3 regions of the Enterobacter cloacae complex sp. HYC003_NIDB genome follow, and region 3 is predicted to be linked to each of the others. Evidence: predicted binding sites of a transcription regulator. Region 3 holds the regulator's gene; each other region holds the start of a gene.
What was found. Region 3 encodes LexA, which represses DNA repair genes until DNA is damaged. Its sites were predicted from a motif close to TNCTGTATGTACATACAGNA; they were not measured.
Positions count from the first base shown of each region.

Region 1: umuD (translesion error-prone DNA polymerase V autoproteolytic subunit) is a predicted target of LexA. The motif match lies at 4,046-4,065, and genes of this name have one in related genera.
Region 2: mutH (DNA mismatch repair endonuclease MutH) is a predicted target of LexA. The motif match lies at 3,462-3,481, and genes of this name have one in related genera.

Region 1 is NZ_CP114222.1:24,023-29,635, forward strand. Features, by position in the region: partial or broken gene O1722_RS25340 (replication initiation protein) at 1,029-1,337, opposite strand; one part of gene O1722_RS25345 (IS1-like element IS1X3 family transposase) at 1,347-1,795, opposite strand; one part of gene O1722_RS25345 (IS1-like element IS1X3 family transposase) at 1,795-2,044, opposite strand; partial or broken gene ltrA (group II intron reverse transcriptase/maturase) at 2,196-3,683, opposite strand; gene umuD (translesion error-prone DNA polymerase V autoproteolytic subunit) at 4,089-4,520, shown strand; gene O1722_RS25360 (Y-family DNA polymerase) at 4,520-5,613, shown strand, end outside.
Region 2 is NZ_CP114220.1:978,373-983,985, forward strand. Features, by position in the region: gene lplT (lysophospholipid transporter LplT) at 1-914, shown strand, start outside; gene O1722_RS04690 (NADP(H)-dependent aldo-keto reductase) at 1,020-2,060, opposite strand; gene O1722_RS04695 (YgdI/YgdR family lipoprotein) at 2,193-2,411, opposite strand; gene mutH (DNA mismatch repair endonuclease MutH) at 2,540-3,232, opposite strand; gene rppH (RNA pyrophosphohydrolase) at 3,916-4,446, shown strand; gene ptsP (phosphoenolpyruvate--protein phosphotransferase) at 4,459-5,613, shown strand, end outside.
Region 3 is NZ_CP114220.1:4,516,020-4,521,632, reverse strand. Features, by position in the region: gene ubiA (4-hydroxybenzoate octaprenyltransferase) at 1-8, shown strand, start outside; gene plsB (glycerol-3-phosphate 1-O-acyltransferase PlsB) at 101-2,521, opposite strand; gene O1722_RS21655 (diacylglycerol kinase) at 2,676-3,044, shown strand; gene lexA (transcriptional repressor LexA) at 3,153-3,761, shown strand; gene dinF (MATE family efflux transporter DinF) at 3,825-5,162, shown strand; gene O1722_RS21640 (CsbD family protein) at 5,282-5,491, shown strand; gene zur (zinc uptake transcriptional repressor Zur) at 5,539-5,613, opposite strand, start outside.

The DNA.
Region 1 (5,613 bases), on a different replicon from region 3:
GTGGAAATCCGCCCACCTTGCCGCGCGCCGGTGCCGTGTGGGAATCCGCCCACCTTGCCGCGCGCCGGTGCCGTGTGGGAATCCGCCCACCTTGCCGGGCGCCGGTGCTGTGTGGAAATCCGCCCACCTTGCCGCGCGCCGGTGCCGTGTGGGAATCCGCCCACCTTGCCGCGCGCCGGTGCCGTGTGGGAATCCGCCCACCTTGCCGGGCGCCGGTGCTGTGTGGAAATCCGCCCACCTTACCGGGCGCCGGTGCTGTGTGGAAATCCGCCCATCTTGCCGGGCGCCGGTGCCGTGTGGGAATCCGCCCACCTTGCCGGGCGCCGGTGCTGTGTGGAAATCCGCCCACCTTACCGGGCGCCGGTGCTGTGTGGAAATCCGCCCATCTTGCCGGGCGCCGGTGCCGTGTGGGAATCCGCCCACCTTACCGGGCGCCGGTGCCGTGTGGGAATCCGCCCACCTTACCGGGCGCCGGTGCCGTGTGGGAATCCGCCCACCTTACCGGGCGCCGGTGCTGTGTGGAAATCCGCCCACCTTGCCGCGCGCCGGTGCCGTGTGGGAATCCGCCCACCTTGCCGCGCGCCGGTGCCGTGTGGGAATCCGCCCACCTTGCCGGGCGCCGGTGCTGTGTGGAAATCCGCCCACCTTGCCGCGCGCCGGTGCCGTGTGGGAATCCGCCCACCTTGCCGCGCGCCGGTGCCGTGTGGGAATCCGCCCACCTTGCCGGGCGCCGGTGCTGTGTGGAAATCCGCCCACCTTACCGGGCGCCGGTGCTGTGTGGAAATCCGCCCATCTTGCCGGGCGCCGGTGCCGTGTGGGAATCCGCCCACCTTGCCGGGCGCCGGTGCTGTGTGGAAATCCGCCCACCTTACCGGGCGCCGGTGCTGTGTGGAAATCCGCCCATCTTGCCGGGCGCCGGTGCCGTGTGGGAATCCGCCCACCTTACCGGGCGCCGGTGCTGTGTGGAAATCCGCCCATCTTCATGACAAAAATTTGTCAAATGACAGGCTCATGTGTGCTGATTTATGTCAGACGGGATTTTGCTTATCAATTATTGAGAACAGAAATTTTCCTGAATCATCAATACTATACTTAGCAAGTAAAGGTGTTTTCTCATTTATCTGCTTGAGTGCAGGATCAAGGAAAGATCGTTTCAACTCTGCCAAGTTCTTCTGCTGGGATTCCGGTAAGACGAAACGGTCATTTAACCAAGCATGAGTAGTAACCCATAAGCCTGAAGATTTGAATTGAGCAAGACTTTCATAAAGGCGGATCGTCCGGGGATTTCGAAGACTGCCACAATCGCGGAGCGAGTAGGTGGTGAACTGGTTGGTAATGACTCCAACTTACTGATAGTGTTTTATGTTCAGATAATGCCCGATGACTTTGTCATGCAGCGCCACCGATTTTGAGAACGACAGTGACTTCCTGCCCAGCCTTGCCAGATGCTGCCTCAGATTCTGGTTATGCCGCTCAATTCGCTGCGTATATCGCTTGCTGATAACGTGCAGTTCTCCCTTCAGGCGGGATTCATAAAGCGGCCAGCCATCCGTCATCCATACCACGACCTCAAAGGCCGACAGCAGGCCCGGAAGACGCTCCAGCGTGGCCAGAGTACGCTCACCAAAGACGCGTGCCACCACCGTCCTGCACATCCTGCCATAGGCGTAAAATAACCAGCGCTGACGTGATTTAGCCCCGACGTAGCCCCACTGTTCGTCCATTTCCGCGCAGACAATGACGTCACTGCCCGGTTGTATGCGTGAGGTTACCGACTGCGGTCTGAGTTTTTTAAGTGACGTAAAATCGTGTTGAGGCCAACGCCCATAATGCGGGCGGTTGCCCGGCATCCAACGCCATTCATGGCCATATCAATGATTTTCTGGTGCGTACCGGGCTGAGAGGCGGTGTAAGTGAACTGTAGCTGCCATGTTTTACGGCAGTGAGAGCAGAGATAGCGCTGATGTCCGGCAGTACTTTTACCGTTACGCACCACGCCTTCAGTAGCTGAGCAGGAGGGACAACTGATGGAGATGGAAGCCACTGGAGCACCTCAAAGACACCATCGTACACTAAATCAGTAAGTTGGCACCATTATCCGGCAGGCGATCTGGATTATCGTCACGCTGTTAAATATGTCGCGGTAGGGATACCCGTTACCGGATACCCCCCGCACAGATCCCGGCGTGCGCGATTTACGCACCGGGCTCCTGCCTCGGGTGTCTGGCGGTGAACCGCTCCACAGGCCATGGATGAAGAACCCGAACCCTTGGTAGCCATGCGGCTGCCAGTTTGTTTGCTTTCGTCCAGGTCGTATCATCCTTCTGGCTCCTGCGCCTGAGCGCCCGGCGCCAGAGGTTTGTTACGTGTGTCCTGAACTTCTGCATGGTGGGGAAGTTGCCCGGTACCGAGTGATAGTTCAGGTATCCCTGAACCACTCTCCTGAGCCATTTTCCCTGTTCGGGGATTGAGTAATGCCAGCGCCTTCGCAGACCGTCTTTGATGGCTTTCAGAGTTGCCGTCATCCGATCCCGGCGGGTCTTTCGTATCAGCATGAACCTGCCGTTGCGATCTTTCCCGCTGATGTGCGTGAACCCGAGGAAGTTGAACGTTTCTGGTTTGCCTTTTCCCCTGATGGCACGGTTTTCGGCAGCGAAGCGGCCGAACTCCATCAGACGGGTTTTCTCCGGGTGAACCGTGAGTCCGAACTCCCTCAGTCTGCGCTGCATGGCTATACGGAAGCGCCGGGCATCGTATCGTTTGTCGAACCCGATGACGATGTCATCGGCGTATCTGACCATTACCACATTGCCTGTGGCATAGCGACGTCGCCACTGATGCGCCCACAGATCGAAGACGTAGTGGAGGTATATGTTTGCCAGCAGCGGTGAGATGACCGCACCCTGTGGGGTGCCTTCCTCCGTTGCTCGCCATTGACCCTCCTCCAACGTCCCGGCTGTGAGCCACTTACGTATGAGCCTGATTACGCTCCGGTCGCCGATCCGATGCTCTGTGAACCTGATCAGCCATTCGTGGCTCACCCTGTCGAAGAACTGACTGATGTCGGCATCCAGTACCCAGTTTACGTTAGTGCGTACCAGCCCTGTGGCCAGTGCGTCCAGTGCATCGTGCTGGCTTCGCCCGGGTCTGAACCCGTATGAGAACCCCATAAAGTCGTTTTCATAGACTGCGTTCAGGATTTTCACCAGCGCATACTGGACGATCTTGTCCTCCAGCGAGGCGATGCCGAGCGGGCGTTGTTTTCCATCCGCTTTTGGGATGTAGTGACGCCTGCCGGGCTGCGCCCTGTAGCTGCCCTAATGTAGCCTCCGGTGCAGATCTGTTATGTTGTTCTTCATGTTTCCGGCGTAGTCCATCCACCTGATGCCATCCACTCCGGCGGCCGCTTTCCTGCTCAGGGAGAGGAATGCGGCTTCCAGTGCTTCGACTGTCAGCAGGTGGAACAATGCTGTAAACCGTTCTTTCTTCCGCTGCTTCGCAGCTTCCCGCACGCGTGACAGCCTCTGTGACATGCTTTCCCGGCTCTGTGTCCGGCGCATGTGTGGCTGTTCCGCGTTCCCCTTGGCCCCGCTCCTTCGCTCCACTGACTCCGCTCCTTTCGGGTTGTTCGCCTGCTTCGCCGCTACTATGAGCGAGTCCGACTTCTCCTCTCCGTACATCACCGGCTATGACTCCTCGTCTTCCCGGTGCGGGCCGTCTCCGACACTGGCAGATGGTCAGAGGGGAGATCTCCCGGTTCCCGCGTAGAGATCGTATTGACATGCCAGGGTCTCAGACCCCGCCGGGTCCATGTGGCACTCGCAGTATCGCACCCTATGATGTTGCCTTCCGTTAACAGTACAACGTCGGCACCCGGTAATTTAATATACATTTCGTGGCTCAATGGCTGGCCTGTCAACACCCCTGTCAACGCTTCGCCCCATACCTCGCGGTATGCAACGCATGACTCGGGGACCTTGTGGATTGCTGGTCCTTCAATGGTCGGGGACTTTCACCCCTTGATCTCTACCGGTCTCCCGGTGAACACTGTATGTATAACCAGTAAAATTAGAGTGTCAGGAGGAAAGATGAAACTACAACTTTTCAGCACCGGGAAAGAACTCCCGCCACAGGCCCATCCATTGTTTGCCGATCTGGCCAGCTGCGGTTTTCCCAGCCCTGCTGCTGACTATGTCGAGTCCGATCTGGATCTCCATGATTACTGCATACGGCATCCGAGCGCGACGTACTACCTGCGTGCCAGCGGAGACAGCATGGCCGACGGCAGTCTGTACAATGGCGATCTGCTGGTTGTGGACAGTGCTGAAAAGCCGCGGCACGGCGATATCGTTGTCGCCAGCATGCAGGGGGAGTTTACGGTGAAACGGCTTCTGCTGACGCCGCGACTGACGCTGCAGCCCATGAATGCCTCCTGGTCGCCGATTTATCCTGATCCCGACGAGCTGGATATCTTTGGCGTCGTCACGCATATCATCCACCGCCCGAGGGAGATGTACTGATGTTTGCCCTGGCCGATGTGAACAGCTTCTATGCCAGCTGTGAACGTGTTTTCCGCCCGGATTTGAAAGGAAAGCCGATAGTCGTCCTGAGCAACAACGACGGGAATGTAATCGCTCGCAGTGCCGAGGCGAAGCCCTGGATCAAAATGGAAACTCCGTGGTTTCAGATAAAAAACGAAAGATACCCGGAAAAAATATATGCGTTTTCAAGTAACTATGAACTTTATGCCTCGATGTTGGCGCGCGTGATGAACAGCCTGGAGGAACTGGCCCCCAGAGTGGAACAGTATTCAATTGATGAGATGTTCCTCGATTTGACCGGCGTGGAGCACTGTATGGAGCTTGAGGACTTCGGCCGGCAGCTGCGTCAGCACGTGTATGACTGTACCCACCTGACCATTGGCGTGGGCGCCGGACCAACGAAGACCCTCGCAAAATCAGCCCAGTGGGCCTCAAAAGAGTGGAAACAGTTTCGTGGCGTACTTGCTCTGACCAGGGGAAATCCGCAGAGAACGCGGAAACTGCTTTCACTGCAGCCGGTTGAAGAAATCTGGGGGGTGGGTAACCGTATTGCACGCAAGCTGAATGTACTGGGCATTAAGACCGCGCTCGATCTCGCCCTGACGAACCCGGCCTTCATCCGCAAAAATTTTTCTGTGGTCCTTGAGCGAACGGTACGGGAACTGAACGGGGAAAGCTGCCTTTCGCTTGAGGAAGCCCCTCCGACGAAACAGCAAATTGTCTGCAGCCGCAGTTTTGGCGTGAAGATCACGGAGTACGAGTCACTCCGTCAGGCTATCTGTCAGCACGCAGAGCGGGCCTCTGAAAAACTGCGTAAAGAGCACCAGTATTGCCGGCATATTTCCGTTTTCATCAAAACGTCTCCGTTCGCCATTAAAGAGCCTTACTACGGCAACGTGGCTACGGAAAAACTTCTTACACCCACTCAGGACACCAGGGACATCATTGCAGCCGCTACAACGGCTCTGGAGCGTATCTGGAGGGATGGGCACCGGTATGCCAAAGCCGGAGTTATGCTGAATGACTTCACCGGCTCCGGCGTTTCGCAGCTGCAGCTGTTCGACGAACGCCC
Region 2 (5,613 bases), 1.4 Mb from region 3:
CAAGTATCTGCTTTGGTATCAACCCGTTTGTCGGCTACACGCTGGTGGGCATTGGTGCGGCAGCCTACTCCCCGGCGAAGTACGGTATTCTGGGTGAGCTCACCACCGGTGATAAGCTGGTGAAGGCCAACGGCCTGATGGAGTCCTCCACCATTGCGGCTATTCTGCTGGGTTCGGTGGCGGGTGGCGTACTGGCAGACTGGCATGTGCTCGCCGCGCTTGGCATCTGCGCCCTGATGTACGGTGGCGCGGTGATCGCCAACCTGTTTATCCCCAAACTGGCCGTGGCGCGTCCGGGGCAATCCTGGCGCTTCGGGCCAATGACCGGCAGCTTCTTCAACGCCTGCCGCGTACTGTGGCGTAACGGTGAAACACGCTTCTCGCTGATGGGCACCAGCATGTTCTGGGGGGCCGGCGTTACGCTGCGTTTCCTGCTGGTGCTGTGGGTGCCGGTGGCGCTGGGCATTACTGACAACGCCACGCCGACTTATCTGAATGCCATGGTCGCCGTCGGGATTGTTGTCGGGGCCGGGGCTGCGGCAAAACTGGTGACGCTGGAAACCGTCGCGCGCTGCATGCCTGCGGGGATCCTGATTGGCGTCGGCGTTCTGTTCTTCTCCCTGCAACATGCCCTATTGCCTGCCTATGCCCTGCTGTTGCTGATCGGCATGTTAGGCGGTTTCTTTGTGGTGCCGCTAAACGCGCTGTTGCAGGAGCGCGGCAAGCAGACCGTTGGGGCGGGTAACGCCATTGCGGTGCAAAACCTTGGTGAAAACATGGCGATGTTACTGATGCTGGGGATTTACTCGCTGGCGGTAAAAGCAGGTGCGCCGGTCGTGGCAATCGGGGTAGGATTCGGCGCGCTGTTCGCGCTGGCGATTAGCGGTCTGTGGGTCTGGCAGCGTCGTCGTTGATCTCACTGCCCGGTGGCGGCGTTGCCTTACCGGGCCTACAAAATCCACCAACATCACGAAACGTAGGCCGGGTCAGGCGAAGCCGCCACCCGGCAAGGCGTCCACTTACGGTGCCGGGTAGGTATAAACCTGATGCACCGCTTCAATCTCCGCTAATACCTCTTCACTCAGGTTCAGATGGAAACTCTCAATATTGGTTTTCAACTGATCCATCGTCGTTGCGCCGAGCAGGGTACTCGCCACAAACGGCTGACGACGCACGAAGGCCAGCGCCATCTGCGCCGGATCGAGTCCGTGGCGTTTCGCGATATCCACGTAGGCCGCAACGGCTTTTTGCGTCTGCTCGCCGCTATAGCGGGTGAAGCGGCTGAAAAGCGTGTTACGCGCACCAGCCGGTTTCGCGCCGTTCAGGTATTTGCCCGTCAGGGTACCGAAGCCCAGGCAAGAGTAGGCGAGCAGTTCCACCTCTTCGTACTGCGTCACCTCCGCCAGACCCACTTCATAACTGCGGTTCAGCAGGCTGTACGGGTTCTGAATGGTCACGATGCGCGGCAGGTCGTGTTTATCGGCCAGATGCAGATAGCGCATCACGCCAAACGCCGTCTCGTTGGAAACGCCAATGTAGCGGATCTTACCCGCCCGCTGGCACTCCGTGAGCGCTTCCAGCGTTTCCAGCAGGGTAACTGCCGGAGCACTTTCGTTCCAGGTGTAGCCAAGCTTACCGAAGCAGTTCGTCGGACGCTGCGGCCAGTGCACCTGATAAAGATCGAGATAGTCGGTTTGCAGGCGCTTGAGGCTGGCATCCAGCGCGGCACGGATATTCTTGCGATCAAGGATCTGGTTAGGGCGGATCCCGGCATCGTTATTACGGGAAGGGCCGCTGACTTTGGAGGCGATGACCAGCTTTTCGCGATTGCCGCGTTTCGCCAGCCAGTTGCCGACATACGTTTCAGTAAGACCTTGTGTTTCCGGGCGGGGAGGAACGGGGTACATCTCCGCCACGTCAATCAGGTTAATGCCCTGGCTGACGGCGTAATCGAGTTGTGCATGGGCATCGGCTTCGCTGTTTTGTTCACCAAATGTCATGGTGCCCAACCCCAGTTGGCTGATCTCCAGAGCGCTGTGGGGGATACGGTGATAATGCATAGCCGGTTTCCTTTTTTTGACATACAGACTGCGTCAGGAACCTCCCGACAAAGGAATATAAACATGGCAGAGGGAAGGCAAAAGGGGAAGGAAAAAATCAAAAAGGCCAGCAAGCTACTGACCTTTATCTGTTTAACGCTCGATGATCTGGGAGACTTCGTCGCGATTAATCTGCATTTGATTGCCTTCGCGATCGCGGTAACTCACCAGACCGGTATCGTCGTCGACTTCGGGTTTGCCATCGGTCAGGATCATACGACCATCTTTCGTTGACATGACATAGTCGCTGCTGCAACCCGATACCGCAAACGCTAAACCGACTGCTGAGATAATTACTGCCCATTTTTTCATCGTTCTCATCCTCACCTGGCTCGTATCAAATCATAGTGTAGTAATAACCTGATATTACGACAGGTGAAAGGGGGGAAATCTTAAAAAGGAGGAGATTATGTTAGCCGGAGCGCAAAATTGGTAAAAAACTATGTTTTCAACAGGAAGTGGCGTGCCAGCAGCGCCCCGGTGAAATTCTTTTTAAGATAGAAACCGCGCGGCAGCGTCAGGATCGGTTCGCCCTGTGCGCCTACCGCTTCAGTGAGCGCTTTGCTGTTGGCGGCTTTGGGACGAAGTTGCAGCACTTCGCCATGCCGGGCGGTGATACGCTCAACCTGTCCCAGCACAATCATGTCCATCAGCTCTTCCCAGTCCTGGGAAAGCTGTCTCTCCTCTTCTTCATTCGGGCTCCAGAGCAGCGGGGCGCCAACGCGACGCTCAGCCAGCGGGATCTGCCTGTCGCCCTCAACGGGTACCCACAACACCCGCTTCAGCTTATGCCTGACGTGGCTGGTTTCCCATGTCACTCCGCTGTTACCCGTGAGCGGCGCAACGCAGACAAAGGTGGTTTCCAGCGGCCGCCCCTGGCTATCGATGGGGATCGTCTTCAGTTCCACCCCCAGCGCCGCAAAATCTTGCTCGGGTTTACTGCCCGCGCTTGCGCCCAGCCAGCGTTCCAGCAACACGCCGATCCAGCCCTTATCACGCTTTAGATCGTTAGGTATCGTCAACCCCGCCATCACGGCCAGCTCGCCCAGTGAATAGCCTGCCAGGCGTTGTGCCTGCTGGAGCAACTGGGCTTCACTGACGGGAGGAGAGAGCAGTGGGGCGAGAGATTGCATGCTAACGACCTTTTGATTAAAAAATGAGCTGATATTTTATCCCTTGTGGACAGAGTTTACCTTTTTCTGTGCACCTATTCCATGTGGATGATTTATATCATCTTTTTAAGAATACAATCCGTCCCGCGGCGGCTAAAAAACAGGTTGTGCAATTCTGGTCACTGACAATAAACAGGATCTTACACCATGTTATCCACAGAAAAATGGGATAACTGGGAATAACTGCCACTACTGTTTCAATTTACAGCCTTGACGTGCGATGAAAATCGAATTTTCACACAAATTGTGCCTAACTTATTGGCACAAACTGTGGATAAAACCGACGCTGTTCGATCTTTCATCAGCAGGAGGATCTTTGATGTGATGATCGTCACGTTTATCGCCCTGGATACCCTTAATTTCAATATAATCATATGAATTTAAATGATTTGTTATAAGCGGGGTAAATTGGCGGCTCGTCGGGCTACAAGGTTGTTCATCGGTAATTCCGCACTTCTTCACAACTATATCCACAGAAAAGGTGAATAAAAATGGTCTCTGTCGCCCGCATCTGTTTATAACTCCGCACTAAATTGTGAGTTATTCAAATGTTATTAGGTTGCAGGCCTGTAAGAGAGTGGTTTACCGCCTCCCTGTAGTGTGAAACAATCATTCATATATCAGATTTAGTTTGGGGTAGTCCGGTGATTGATGACGATGGCTACCGCCCAAACGTAGGAATAGTAATTTGTAATCGTCAGGGCCAGGTGATGTGGGCCCGGCGATATGGTCAGCACTCCTGGCAGTTCCCGCAAGGCGGGATCAATCCCGGAGAGTCCCCAGAACAAGCGATGTACCGGGAGCTGTTTGAAGAGGTTGGTTTAAGCCGAAAAGATGTTCGCATCCTGGCTTCGACCCGCAACTGGTTGCGTTACAAGTTACCGAAACGTTTGGTGCGTTGGGACACAAAGCCGGTTTGTATCGGCCAGAAACAGAAGTGGTTTCTTTTGCAGTTGGTGGGCAACGATTCAGATATCAATATGCAAACCAGCAGCACGCCAGAGTTTGATGGCTGGCGCTGGGTAAGCTACTGGTATCCGGTTCGTCAGGTCGTGTCATTTAAGCGCGATGTATATCGTAGGGTGATGAAAGAGTTCGCAAGTGTCGTGATGCAGCTTCAGGAGACGCCTCCGAAGCCACAGAGCGCACCTGCCTGGCGACGTAAAAGAGGTTAAGCTACGCAAATCATGCTCACCCGCTTGCGAGAAATAGTTGAAAAGGTTGCCAGTGCGCCTCGCCTCAACGAGGCGCTGAATATTCTGGTGACGGACATCTGTCTTGCGATGGAAACCGAGGTCTGTTCGGTCTACCTGGCCGACCATGACCGACGTTGCTACTACCTGATGGCAACCCGCGGTTTAAAAAAACCACGGGGACGTACCGTCACGCTCGCGTTTGATGAAGGTATTGTTGGCCTGGTCGGGCGACTGGCGGAGCCAATCAACCTTGCCGATGCGCAAAAACATCCCAGCTTCAAATATATCCCTTCCGTCAAAGAGGAGCGGTTCCGCGCTTTCCTTGGCGTGCCGATTATTCAGCGCCGTCAACTGCTTGGCGTGCTTGTTGTCCAGCAACGAGAGTTGCGGCAGTACGATGAAAGCGAGGAGTCTTTCCTCGTCACGCTGGCAACGCAGATGGCTGCGATCCTCTCCCAGTCTCAGCTGGCAGCCCTTTTTGGGCAGTATCGTCATACCCGCATCCGCGCGCTTCCGGCCTCGCCGGGCGTCGCGATTGCCGAAGGCTGGATGGATGCCACGCTCCCCCTGATGGAGCAGGTCTATGAAGCCTCGACGCTGGATGAAGCGCTTGAGCGCGAACGGCTTACCGCTGCGCTGGAAGAGGCGGCGAATGAGTTTCGTCGCTACAGCAAACGCTTTGCCGCTGGCGCTCAAAAAGAGACGGCGGCCATTTTCGACCTCTACTCACACCTGCTTTCCGATGCGCGTTTGCGTCGTGAGTTATTTGCCGAGGTCGATAAAGGTTCGGTGGCAGAGTGGGCGGTTAAAAAGGTCATTGAAAAATTTGCCGAGCAGTTTGCGGTGCTGACTGACGGTTATCTGAAAGAGCGCGCCGGCGATTTACGCGCGCTTGGGCAACGTCTGCTGTTCCACCTTGATGATACTATTCAGGGGGCGAATGCCTGGCCGAGCCGGTTTGTACTGGTGGCCGATGAACTCTCAGCGACGACGCTGGCGGAATTACCGCAGGACAGGCTGGCGGGCGTAGTGGTGCGCGATGGCGCAGCTAACTCCCATGCCGCCATTATGGTGCGCGCGCTCGGTATTCCGACCGTGATGGGGGCGGATATTCAGCCCTCCGTACTGCATCGCCGTACGCTGGTG
Region 3 (5,613 bases):
ACTGGTGATAAAAAAGCCGGGTGGCGGCTTCGCCTTACCCGGCCTACGATTTAGCGGAACATGTAGGCCGGGTAAGCGTTAGCGCCACCCGGCTTTAGCATCATTCGCCCTGCGTCGAACTCTCAATCGTCAAACGCACATCCGCGGTAATCAGCTCTGCCAGCATCTGGTAAACCTTCATCGTCTCTTCCGGCTCGGCATCGCCCGTATCGCTAATGTAGCCCTCGTCGCGCAGCGTCAGCACCAGGGAGCTGAATACCGCTTTGTCGAAGAATTCCGGGGCGTTAATGCCATGCAGAACGGAAAGGCGCTGGGCCAGCGTCCGGCTCTCTTTTTCCAGCGTACCGCGGTTAATGGACGGATTTGCACTCAGCAACCAGAAGGTAATGGCGTAGCGCTGCAACGTCTCACGCGCACCGGAAGCCAGAAGCTGCAAGGTACGAGAACGTGACGGATTGATATGCAGTTCGTCATCACTGATGGTAATCAGCCCCTGCCGATGCATCTCTGCCGTCATTTTATCGAGCTCTGCCGCCAGTTCATCCTTACTCCAGCGCAGGAACAGCTCCGCTTTCAGCATTGGGTAGATGGCCTGAATATGGCGCAGCAGCTCCTGACGCGAAATACGGCGGTGCTGGGTAATAATGGCCGCCATCAGCGACGGCAGCATCAGCATGTGCGTGATGTTATTGCGGTAGTAGGTCATCAGCACGGCCTGCTCGCGCGGCAGAATGATGATGTCACCAATCGTATCTTTCTCGACTTCGAACTTGTTCATCTGCAACGCGTGATCGATCAGCTCGCTGGCGGTGGCAGACGGCACGGTCGAATCAACGGAATACGGCACGTTGCGCATGATATCCAGGTAGCAGTCAATCTGCTCGGTCAGCTGCTCACGGGTCAGTGAACGCTGGCGGGAGGCCAGAAGCGCAGTACAACACAGGTTCATGGCGTTTGCCGCACCAGCATTGTTGATGCGTACCATCAGCTCGGATGCAATGCCGTTGACCGTTGGCGTCAGCCAGGCCGGACGTACCGCTTCGATAGGATCGATAGACTCGCGCCACTCCGGAACATGATGGTTCAGATATGTCATCAACGGCAGGGGCTCGCCAAAGTTCACGTAGCCCTGGCCGAGGTTGCGCAGTTTACTCAGCCCACGCAGCATCTGCGGCAGACTCTCTTTCTCTTTGGTCGCACCGCGCAGCTCTTTCGCGTAGGTGCCCACTTCCATCACGTGTTCATAACCGATGTAAATAGGCACCAGCGTGATAGGACGCGTACCGCCACGCAGCATGGCCTGAATGGTCATCGACAGCGTGCCGGTCTTAGGATCGAGCAGACGACCGGTACGCGAGCGACCGCCTTCAACAAAGTACTCCACGGAATAACCGCGGCTGAACAGCTCGCCCAGATACTCCCTGAAGACGGTGGAGTAAAGCTTGTTACCCTTAAAGGTACGACGAATAAAGAACGCACCCAGACGGCGGAAAATCGGGCCTGCTGGCCAGAAGTTCAGGTTGATACCGGCAGCAATATGCGGCGGCACCAGCCCCTGGTGATAGAGCACGTAAGAGAGCAACAGGTAGTCCATGTGGCTGCGGTGGCAGGGCACATAGACAATCTCGTGGCCGTCGTGCGCTAACTGACGCACGCGTTCGGCGTTGTGGACGTTAATCCCCTGATAGAGGCGGTTCCACGTGAAGCCAAGGATACGGTCAGAGAGGCGAATCATCTCGTAGGAGAAATTCGCGGCGATCTCTTCCATCAGCGCTATCGCGTTCTGCTGCGCTTTCTCGTGCGAAATTTTCTTGCTGCGCGCTTCGTCTTCTACGGCACGGGCAATCGCTTTGGAAGCCAGCAGCTTGTTGAACAGATCCTGACGTGCCGGGAGACGTGGTCCAACGGCCGCCAGACGCTGACGTGCAAAGTGCATACGCGCAACGCGCGCCAGCTTTTGCGCAATGATTTTGTCAGTGCCGTGTTCATCCGCCATGCGGCGCAGTGAAACGGAAGGTGAGAAGCGGACAAAGCTGTCGCGTCCCAGCCAGGAGACGGCGAAGAACTTCTGAATGCCGTTGAGCATACGCAGCGGCGGGTTCTCTTCCCCTTTTTCGCGCCCCGGACGACGGCCAAACATCACCGACACCGGCACCATCTGCACGTCCAGATCGGGGTTGCTGCGGTGCAGATCGAGGTAATCATGGAACAGCTTAATGGACTCTTCTTTCGGCGTGTAATAGGTGAACACGCGCGGCCCGCCATGGATGAACACGTAGCGCGGCAGCAGCGTACCGTCGACTTCCAGCGGTTCAAGCGGGTCAGGTAAATCGTGCGCCAGACATTGAGCGCGAAGCGTCAGCAGGTCTGCCTTCGAGTTATAAGGCAAAACGTACATAATAGGGCGCGACGTATCGAGCCCTAATTCCAGCGCAGGTTCTGCTGGGATAGACTTACTTTTTACCAGGACGCTTAATGGTAAATTAAGTAATTTGTAGTAAATTCGTGGCCAGCCGGACATAAACGATGTAAAGCCTCTGGTTAATAATGCAATTGCGGCGCAAGGATAACAGAAAGCGCGCAAAATTTCTGTTGTTACCCGTCATACTTCAGGTTGCAGCAAAACGCGCTGCGGCTTTAGTTACAGACGCTATTTATCATAAAAGGTTCTTTTAATGGCCAATAATACCACTGGGTTAACTCGAATCATTAAAGCTGCCGGTTATTCATGGAAAGGTTTCCGCGCGGCATGGGTTAATGAAGCCGCTTTCCGCCAGGAAGCGGTTGCCGCAATCGTTGCCGTTGTCATCGCCTGCTTCCTTGATGTTGATGCTATCACCCGCGTACTGCTCATCGGATCTGTCCTTCTGGTGATGATAGTGGAAATTCTGAATAGCGCTATTGAGGCCGTTGTTGACCGAATCGGGTCGGAATTCCATGAACTGTCTGGCCGGGCGAAAGACATGGGTTCTGCTGCCGTACTGCTGGCGATTATCACTGCGGCGATCACCTGGGTCACGCTGCTTTGGTCGCATTTCCGATGAGCCTCGAGGAATAATTAAGTCCCTGGTTTTTTGTGCAGTTTTTGGTTCCAAAATCGCCTTTGACTGTATATACTCACAGCATAACTGTATATACACCCAGGGGGCGGTATGAAAGCGTTAACGACCAGGCAGCAAGAGGTGTTTGATCTCATTCGGGATCATATCGGCCAGACGGGTATGCCACCCACGCGTGCAGAAATTGCGCAGCGTCTGGGCTTCCGTTCTCCTAATGCTGCCGAAGAGCACCTTAAAGCGCTGGCGCGTAAGGGCGTGATTGAGATTGTTTCCGGCGCCTCACGCGGCATTCGTCTGCTTGTGGAAGAAGAGAGCGGTATTCCACTGGTGGGCCGCGTTGCCGCAGGTGAACCTCTGCTGGCGCAGCAGCACATCGAAGGGCACTATCAGGTTGACCCAGGCATGTTCAAGCCGAGCGCCGATTTCCTGCTGCGCGTTAGCGGAATGTCCATGAAAGATATCGGTATTCTGGATGGCGATCTGCTGGCGGTACACAAAACGCAGGATGTGCGTAACGGGCAAGTCGTGGTAGCGCGCATTGATGATGAAGTGACGGTTAAGCGCCTTAAGAAACAAGGCAATACCGTGCAGCTTCTGCCTGAAAACAATGAATTCTCCCCGATTGTGGTGGATCTCCGCGAGCAGAGCTTCTCTATTGAAGGACTGGCGGTCGGCGTTATCCGCAACGGTGAATGGCTGTAATCTCTTCCTGACAGGCTGTAGTTCCTCTACAGCCTGGCCTGTTTTCTGATTCCGGTAATTTCCATGGCATTGCTAACTTCTGCCGATAAGGCGTTGTGGCGTCTTGCGCTACCGATGATTTTTTCCAATATTACCGTTCCTCTGCTGGGGCTGGTGGATACGGCGGTTATCGGGCATCTCGATTCGCCGATTTATCTTGGCGGCGTCGCGATCGGCGCAACGGCGACCAGCTTCCTCTTTATGCTGCTGCTTTTTCTGCGCATGAGTACGACAGGCCTGACGGCCCAGGCGTATGGTGCAAAAGATCCCCTGCGTCTGGCGCGTGCGCTGGTTCAGCCGCTCATTCTGGCATTCGGTGCTGGCGCGTTAATCATTCTGTTGCGTACGCCGCTGATTGATCTTGCGCTCCATATTGTAGGCGGCAGCGATGCCGTACTGGAACAGGCCCGGCGGTTCCTCGAAATTCGCTGGCTCAGCGCGCCCGCTTCACTGGCAAACCTGGTCCTGCTGGGCTGGCTGCTGGGCGTGCAGTACGCCCGCGCGCCGGTGATCCTGCTGGTGGTGGGCAACCTGCTTAACATTGTGCTCGATCTCTGGCTGGTGATGGGGCTGCACATGAACGTCCGGGGCGCGGCGCTGGCCACGGCGATTGCCGAGTACGGTACGCTGCTGATCGGTTTGGGGATGGTCTGGCGCGTGCTGGCGATGCGCGGTATCACCCTGGATCTGCTGAAATCGGCCTGGCGCGGCAACATTCGTAAGCTGCTGGCGCTTAATCGCGACATCATGCTCCGTTCGCTTCTGCTGCAACTCTGCTTTGGTGCATTAACCGTTTTTGGTGCGCGTCTTGGGCCTGAGATCGTTGCCGTCAACGCAGTGCTCATGACATTACTGACCTTTACCGCTTACGCGCTGGATGGTTTTGCTTACGCCGTGGAGGCGCATTCAGGGCAGGCCTATGGCGCCCGTGAAAGCGGCCAGTTACGTGAAGTCTGGCGTGCTGCCTGTCGTCAGGCGGGCCTGGTAGCGCTGGTCTTTGCTCTGGTGTACGCCTGTTTTGGTGGGCATATTGTCGCACTACTCACCTCGTTGCCCGCGCTACGTGAGCTGGCCGATCGCTACATCTTCTGGCAGGTAGTATTACCGGTGGTGGGCGTGTGGTGCTATTTGCTGGACGGCATGTTTATTGGTGCGACGCGAGGGGCGGAGATGCGCAACAGCATGGCCGTCGCGGCGGCGGGGTTCGGCCTGACGCTGCTAACCCTGCCGTATCTCGGCAATCATGGTCTGTGGCTGGCGCTGGCGGTGTTTCTCTCACTGCGTGGCCTTTCGCTGGCCGTTATCTGGCATCGTCACTGGCGAAACAATACCTGGTTTCCAGCCCCGCACGATATATCGTAACGGTTAAAGATTCCGAATATAAAAACAACTGCCGAATCCTTAACTACAATAATAATCACGTCCAGCAGAAAAGAACGAAGCGGACGATACTCATAGACGCTTAACACGAGGACACGATTATGAATAAAGACGAAATCGGCGGCAACTGGAAGCAATTCAAAGGTAAAGCGAAAGAACAGTGGGGTAAGCTGACAGATGACGATATGACCGTCATTGAAGGTAAGCGCGATCAGCTGGTAGGTAAAATCCAGGAGCGCTACGGTTACGAAAAAGATCAGGCGGAAAACGAAGTCAAAGACTGGGAAACCCGTAACGACTACCGCTGGTAACCGGCACTATCCCCAAGGGCGGCCCTGAGCCGCCTTTTTCTTTGGCTTTAACGCGGCTTTTTCTTCACCAGGATAGAGTGATCGTGCTGACAGGCATCCTGATGGCGGCATGACTCCACCTC